One region of the Streptomyces sp. Edi2 genome, then DNA from elsewhere that is predicted to be linked to it. Evidence: riboswitches for the same ligand, from Rfam matches in the RefSeq annotation. Region 1 holds a riboswitch; the other holds the start of a gene.

Region 1 (3,876 bases):
CCGAGGCCGTGCGAGAAGGGCAGCACGCCCAGCGTCTGCCGCCCGGTCAGGCCGCGCAGCATCTCCAAGCCCGGCTCCAGCAGCGTCACATCGCCGCGGAACTTGTTGACGAGATACCCCGCGACCAGCGCCTGGTCCTCCTTGGACAGCAGCGCCGTGGTGCCGAAGAAGGAGGCGAACACCCCGCCGCGGTCGATGTCACCGACCACCACCACCGGGATCCGGGCGGCCCGCGCCAGGCCCATGTTCACGAGGTCGGTACGCCGCAGATTGATCTCGGCGGGACTTCCGGCGCCCTCGCAGATCACCGCGTCGTGGGTACGCCGCAGCTCGGCCAGGCAGTCGGTGACCGTGCCGAGCAACTGCTTCTGGCGGCCCTCGTGGTAGCCCCTGGCACTGAGCTCGCCCACCGGCTTCCCCAGCAGCACCACCTGGCTGCTGCGGTCGCTGCCGGGCTTGAGCAGCACGGGGTTCATCAGCGCGGTCGGCTCCACCCGCGCCGCGGCGGCCTGCATCGCCTGGGCCCGCCCGATCTCCGCGCCCTCGCGGGTGACGAACGAATTCAGCGACATGTTCTGCGCCTTGAACGGCGCCACCCGCACCCCCTGCCGGGCCAGCCAGCGGCAGATCCCCGCCGTCACCACGCTCTTGCCGGCGTCGGACGTCGTACCGGCCACCAACAGGCCACCGCCGACGGCCCCGCCCGCTGCCTTGAACCGCCCGTTCACCGGGTCCTCCTCATACGCCGGGACTCCGGCTGTCGTGAGCCGTACGCGCCAGTGCACGCACGGCCCTGCGCGATACCGCACCCGCGGCCGGGCGGGCGGCGGTCACCGGGGACCGCCGCAGCGCCCCGGCCGCCAGCCGCGCCGCCACCGTCGTCGCCAGCGCAAGGACACTCACCCGGCGCGAGAGCCGCACCGCCCGTTCGATGTCGGGCACCGCGACCGGCGGCGCCCCGTCGTTGAGCACCGGCCGGTGCTCGACCCGTCCGCCGTAGGCCAGCGTGCCGCCCAGCCGTACGCCCAGCGCGCCCGCGAACGACGCCTCCACCGGGCCCGCGTTGGGGCTCGGATGGGCGCCGCCGTCCGCCCGCCAGGCCCGCAGCGCACCGCGCCGGTCGGGGCCCGCGAGCACGGTGAGGGCGGCGGTCAGCCGGGAGCCGGGCCAGCCGGCGAGGTCGTCGAGCCGGGCCGAGGCCCAGCCGAAGCGGCGGTGGCGCGGCGACTTGTGCCCCACCATCGCGTCCAGGGTGTTCACCGCCCGGAACGCCACCAGGCCGGGCACCCCGCCCAGCGCGCCCCACACCAGGGCGCCCACCACGGCGTCCGAGGTGTTCTCGGCGACCGACTCCACCACCGCGCGGGCCATCTGGGACCCGTCCAGGGCCTGGGGATCGCGGCCGCACAGATGCGGCAGCCGCTCCCGCGCCACGTCCAGGTCACCCGCCGTCAGCGCACCACCGACGGCCCGGGCCTCGCGGCCGAGCGAGGTGCCGCCCAGCACCGCCCAGACCGTCGCCGCGGTCAGCGCGATCCGGGCGCCGCCGCGCAGGGGAGGCGGGACGGTGGCCCGTACGGTGCGCTCCAGCAGCGCGGCCCCGGCGGCGGCACCGCCCGCACACAGCACGGCGTGCGCCGCCCCGTATCCGCGGTGATCGCGCCACAGCCGGCGCTCGACGGCGCTCGCGGCCCGGCCGAAGGCGGCCACCGGATGGCCGCGCCGCGGGTCCGCCGCGATCAGGTCGCCGAGAAAGCCGAGGGCCGCGCCGCACGCATATCCCGCGTGTTCGCCGCGCACCGGTCAGACCGCCGTGCAGGCGCGTCCAACGGACCCTGTGGCGGCGGGCAGTGGAGATCTCGACGGGTGGCCGGGCATGGCGGTGTGTCCTCACTCAGGGTCCGCGCCCTGGCTCGACGTGTCGGCGACAAGAGTCTCCTGGCTCCCGGATCGGCGAGTCCTCCGGCCTTCCAGTCCCTGCGTACGTCATCCGACGTATGCGAGGCGGACCGTGGCCTTCGCTGGAGGATCGCTCCCCGGTGACAGTGGCGGGACCGCGCCGGATTCGCACCGGACTTCCTCAGCTGTCGCCGAATGGCTCCGGCAGTCCACCACGCCCCGCGATGCCCGTCAACTCGGCCTTGACCTGCGACGCTGTCCTGTGGCACGCGCTGTGGTGCACGCCACAGCGTGGCGATGAGGTCACAGACGGTTGCCCGCGCCCCTGATCTCACGTCACTATCTGGTGGTGCACGGTGGCGACGGGGCCGCCGGAAGGGGGCCGGGGGATGCCGCAGAGCGCTGACCGTCACGAGATCCGCCTCAGGATCACGGGCACCAACAATCCTGACCAGGACCTCGAAGACCTCAAGGCCTGGCTGGAGCGCGAGCCGTGGCTGGACCGGCACGGCCACGACTGGCTGCTGCGGCCGCGCCCTGCGGACGCGAGCGACGACGGCCCCGGTGACATGGCCGCCGGCCTCGACGACCTGATCCTGGTCATCATCGGCGCCGTCACCGGCGAGATCACCAAAAGCCTCACCATCGCCCTGCAGGAGTGGCTGCGACGGCGCCGGGAGGAGCGCGACACCGGCGAGCGGCCCGCCGTCGCCGTCGGGGCCGGTGACGGGGACCTGCACGCGCTCGGCGACGCGGGCCCGGGCACGGCGGCCCCCGAACACCCCGATCCCGGCAGCCCGGCGGACGGGAGCGGCAGCACCGCCGGGGACTGAGCCGGATGTCCGAATACGACGCACGGGGCAAGGTCAACCGGGCGCTGCTGATCAGCGTCGACGACTACCGCTCGCTGCGCCCGCTGCCCGCGGTGAAGGACAACGTCCGCAAGCTGGAGCAGGCCCTGCTCGCCCCCGGCACCGATCTGTTCACCAAGGGCGAGATCGTCACCTGCCGGCCCCAGGAGCCCTGGGAGGTGGAACAGGCGCTGGACACCGTCGTCCAGGAGGCGCGCGGGCTGCTGCTGGTGTACTTCTCCGGCCACGGCCGGGTGGGCAGCGACGGCGGCAATCTGCACCTCATGGTCGGTGCCTCGGAACCGCGGCACAAGACCGTCTCCTGGCAGGACACCGTGCTCTCCTACCTGGACAACGCCCGGGCCGACCGCATCGTGATCGTCCTGGAGTGCTGTTACGCCGGCAACGCGAGCGAGGCCTTCCACTCCTGCCGCAACCCCACCTCGCTGCTGATGGCCGCGCAGCCCAACCGCCGGATCTTCAGCGGCGAGGAGCCCACCGGGGGCAGCGTCTTCAACCGTGCCCTGGTCCAGATCCTGGAACAAGGCATCCCCGGCAAACGGTTCGTCACCTTCGAGGACCTGGTCCGGGCCCTGCGCGAACAACTGGCCGGTGAACGGACCCCGATGGGCGACGTCTGGGAGCCGCGCTCGGCGAAGCAGAACACCGTCGACGACGTCATCCTCTCCTTCGCCACCCCCGAGGCCCGCCCGCCGACCCCGCTGCGGGTCCGCTTACGCCGCCGGCTGAAGTCGTCCTTACGGCACTGGACCGGCATCCTGCTGATCCTGGCGATCATCTTCGTACCGGCCACCGCGGGCGTCGTCCTGCTCCGGCTCCCGGACGACGGGGCGCCCTGTCCGCCCGCCCTCGAGCTGCGGCTGCTCACCGCCCCCGAGGCCGAACCCGCGCTGCGCCAGGCCGCCTTCGACTACGAGATGTCCGAGACCAACACCCGGCCCCTGAGCGGCGAGGGCGACCTCCCCGACGGCTGCCGGCGCGCCCAGATCACCGTCTACTCCGCCGCCAGGGACCAGGTCGACCAGGGCTTCGCCGCCGCCGAGCGCTGGCAGGGCGAGGCCCTGGGGACCGGGCAGGCCCGGCCGGCCGACAAGGGACCCGGCCC
Region 2 (3,876 bases), 620 kb from region 1:
CGTCTTTCCTCGTCTCTTCTCCCGTCGACCGGCCGCACGAGCCCCCTCGCGCCCGCCGCCTTCTCCATTCCTTTCCGCGACAGCCCCCTTCCCAAACGACATCAGCGATGTCATCATGACATCATGAGTGTCAGCGAGGAGAAGCGTGCCGGAGTGGCGAAAGACGCCGGCGGCGGAGAACCGTCGCCCACCGAAGACCTGCTGTACGGCGTCATCCGGCGCCTGTGGCCGCTGCACCGCACGGTCGTCCGCGCGGTGGAACACGAACTGGCGGGCACGGGCATGACCGCCGGCGAACACGCGCTGCTGGACGCACTGCGCACTGAAGGCCCGCGCACCGTTCCGCAGTTGGCGCGCGGGATGGGGCTCGACCGGCAGCCGGTGCAGCGCTGGGTGAACCACGCCTTGGAGCTGGGCCTGGTCGTGACCGCCCCGAACCCCGCGCACCGCCGCTCGTCCCTGATCCGGCTCACCGACGAGGGCACGGAAGCGATACGCGACGTCCGGGAATCCGAGGCAGCGGCGCTGAGGCAACGGCTGGCCGACCTGTCCGCCGAGGACGTCCGTACCGCGCTGCACGTACTGGACCGGCTCGGCGAGGAGTTCCGGCAGCTGGCGGACGGCTCACGCGTGACACCGGAGGAAACCGGCAGTTGCGGCACCACCGGCAAGAGCGACGACAATGGCATCACGCCCACCTCATCGCATCCGGTACACAAAGGACGGCCCGCAAGATGACCCGAGGAATCACCGACTGGTCCGAGATCGACAACGGGCTCGTGCCGGTCGACGACGGTGAGCTGTTCTACGAAACGGCCGGCTCGGGCCCCGCGGTGGTGCTGCTCCACGGCGGCATGCTCGACCAGCACATGTGGGACGAGCAGTTCGCCTGGCTGGTGAACTCCGGCCTGCGCGCGATCCGTTACGACTTCCGCGGCCATGGCCTGTCCTCCACCGTGACCGGGGACTACGCGAACCACGACGATCTGTGCGCCCTGCTGGACACGCTCGATGTTCCCGGCGCCGTCCTCGTCGGCCTCTCCCATGGCGCGCGGGTCGCGCTCGACACCGCCATAGCCCGCCCGGAGCGGGTGACGGCCCTCGCACTCGCCTCCCCCGGCATCAGCGGCCGCGCCTTCACCGACCCCTTCCTCCTGGAGCACATCAAGGAGCAGGTGGCGGCGATCGGCGCACCGGACGGCGCGGAACGCTATGTCGAGCACTTCCTGCGGATGTGGGTGGACGGACCGCACCGCGCGCCCTCCACGGTGCACCCGGGCTTCCGTGAGCGGATGCGCGCCTCGGCCGAGGCCAATGTGGAGGTACATGCCGAGGGTGCGGGTGCCGGTATGGCCCTTGAGGCCGGCGCCGCCGACCGCCTGGACGAGATACGGGTGCCCACCGTCGTGTTCGACGGCGACCTCGACAGCAGGGACATCTCCGCCAACGCCCATGCGATCACCCTGACCGTTCCCGGCGCCCGAAGAGTCCGGATACCGGGCGCGGCACATATGGTCAACCTGGAGAACACCGCACTCTTCGACCGCGAACTCCACGCCTTCCTCTCGTCCCTGGACTATTGAGGGCTGCTGAGGCCGTGCGGACTGCTGAGGTCTGCTGCACCGCCGCGGGCCACGCCCCCGGGGCCGTCGGCGCGAAAGAACGACCGGGGCGGCAGCGACCACCCCGTGGCAGCTAGAGTGACCGGGCCGTGGTGTTCGGGAAGCCGGTGACGGACCTTTGGGTCCCAGACCGGAGCGGCCCTCGCCACTGTGATCGGGGAGTTTCCGCCCCTTCCGCAGACGCACGGCGCGTCTGCGGCGCCACTGACCGCGACCGCGGCCGGGAAGGCGGGGCGGGCGCGCGCACCCGTAAGCCAGGAGACCGGCCACGGCATCTCACGAAGTGATCCACGAGGTGCTGGAGCGTGACCGCCGGATGGCCCTGTCCACCGATACCCGTACCACCCCTGCCTCCGCGGCGTTCCGCTGGCGCCGGCAGGACACCGTCCGCACCGCGGGCCTGATGGCCGTCATAGCCGGTCTGCACGTCATCGCCTTCGGCGTGCTCTTCCTGCTCGTGGTGCCGCATCACTACGCCGTGGGCAGCCAGGTCTTCGGCGTGGGACTCGGTGTCACCGCCTACACCCTCGGGATGCGGCACGCCTTCGACGCCGACCACATCGCCGCCATCGACAACACCACCCGCAAGCTGATGGCCGACGGCAAGCGGCCGGTCTCGGTCGGCTTCTGGTTCGCCCTGGGCCACTCCAGCGTGGTCGTCGCGATGGCGGCCCTGGTGGCGGGCGGCGCCCAGCTGGCGGGCACCTTGCTCAACGACGAGTCCCGTACGCACCAGATCCTCGGCACGATCGGTACCACGATCTCGGGGAGCTTTCTCTACCTCATCGCCGCCCTCAACCTGATCGCGCTGGCCGGGATCTGGCGGGTCTTCCGCGGTATGCGCAACGGCCACTACGACGAGGCCGAGCTGGAGCAGCGCCTCGATGCGCGCGGCTTCATGAACCGCTTCCTGGGACGGTTCACCCGCTCGATCTCCCGCCCCGGCCAGATGTTCCCGCTCGGCTTCCTCTTCGGACTCGGCTTCGACACCGCGACCGAAGTGACGCTGATGGTGATGGCGGGCAGCGGCGCCGCGGCCGGCCTGCCCTGGTACGCCGTGCTGTGCCTGCCGCTGCTCTTCGCCGCCGGCATGAGCCTGTTCGACACCCTCGACGGCACCTTCATGAACTTCGCCTACCAGTGGGCGTTCTCCAACCCGGTGCGCAAGGTCTACTACAACCTCACCATCACCGGCCTGTCGATCGCGGTCGCCTTCTTCATCGGCACGATCGAGCTGGTCACCGTGCTGCACGAGAAGCTTGCCCTCAACGACCCGCTGACCGGCTGGATTTCCGGCCTCGACCTCGACAACGTCGGCTTCCTCATCGTCGGCCTGTTCGTGGTGGTGTGGGCCGCGGCGCTGGCGTACTGGCGACTGACCGGCGTCGAGAAGCGCTGGGCGGAGCGGGCAGAGCGCGCGGAGCTGGCCGGGCGAACCCAGCCCGCGGAGCAGGCGGGGCCGACGGGGCCGACGGGGCCGACGGGGCCGACGGGGCCGACGGGGCCGACGGGGCCGACGGGGCCGACGGAGTGTGCCACGCCGGACTCCTGAGGCGCGTGAGCCCCACGCCCCGCAGAAGTCCCCAGCGCCCGAATGGGCGCCGGGACACCGCCCCCCTGGCTCCCCTCAGGTGGCCGAACCGGCTGCCGCCCCCGTCGCCAGATCCGGCCCCCAGCGCTGCAGCGCCTCCGCCAGATCGAGGGGGCGCAGCCGCTCCGGCTGGTCCGGTCCCGGCCAGTCCTCCCGCGGGACCCGCCACATCACCTCGAACTCGTTGCCGTCCGGGTCCTTGGCGTACAGCGACTTGGCGACGAGGTGATCACTCGACCCCACCAGCGCGCCCCGCTCGACGAGCTGCGCATGGGCCGCGACCAGCTCGCCGAGCGTGCCGATCTCCCAGGCCAGGTGGTAGAGCCCGACCCGCCCGGCCTCGGGCCCCGGTGCCTCCACCCCCACCGAGAACAGCGCCAAATCATGATCGTTGAGTGAGCCGGGAGCGCGAAGAAAAGCGGCCTGTCCCGGCACCTCCATCCCCACCGTGAGCCCCAGAGCCTCGGTATAGAAAGCAACCGACCGGGCCACATCACGGACGTAAAGCACCGCGTGGTTCAGACGTCTTACGGACATGCAGCCTGCTCTCCGATCTCCTGCCACGACACCACCAGGGGCCACCGCGCCCTCCCCACCTCTGATCTACCCCACCGGCCCCGCCACTGCCCAGCGTCCTTGGGCCGGTATCCGGCCGTTTTCCGT

What was found. A riboswitch is a leader RNA that binds a small molecule or an ion and turns the genes downstream of it on or off. The one in region 1 is predicted to bind cobalamin.
Region 2: linked by a shared signal. The riboswitch ahead of nicT (Nickel transporter NicT) and the one ahead of ABR737_RS12415 (cobalamin biosynthesis protein) in region 1 are both predicted to bind cobalamin.

What each region holds. Positions count from the first base shown of each region.
Region 1 is NZ_JBEJGX010000003.1:2,023,986-2,027,861, reverse strand. Features, by position in the region: gene ABR737_RS12420 (cobyric acid synthase) at 1-728, opposite strand, end outside; gene ABR737_RS12415 (cobalamin biosynthesis protein) at 739-1,800, opposite strand; cobalamin riboswitch at 1,932-2,082, opposite strand; gene ABR737_RS12410 (effector-associated constant component EACC1) at 2,289-2,732, shown strand; gene ABR737_RS12405 (caspase family protein) at 2,738-3,876, shown strand, end outside.
Region 2 is NZ_JBEJGX010000003.1:2,639,012-2,642,887, forward strand. Features, by position in the region: gene ABR737_RS15015 (MarR family winged helix-turn-helix transcriptional regulator) at 124-738, shown strand; gene ABR737_RS15020 (alpha/beta fold hydrolase) at 735-1,583, shown strand; cobalamin riboswitch at 1,696-1,907, shown strand; gene nicT (Nickel transporter NicT) at 1,906-3,174, shown strand; gene ABR737_RS15030 (VOC family protein) at 3,250-3,750, opposite strand.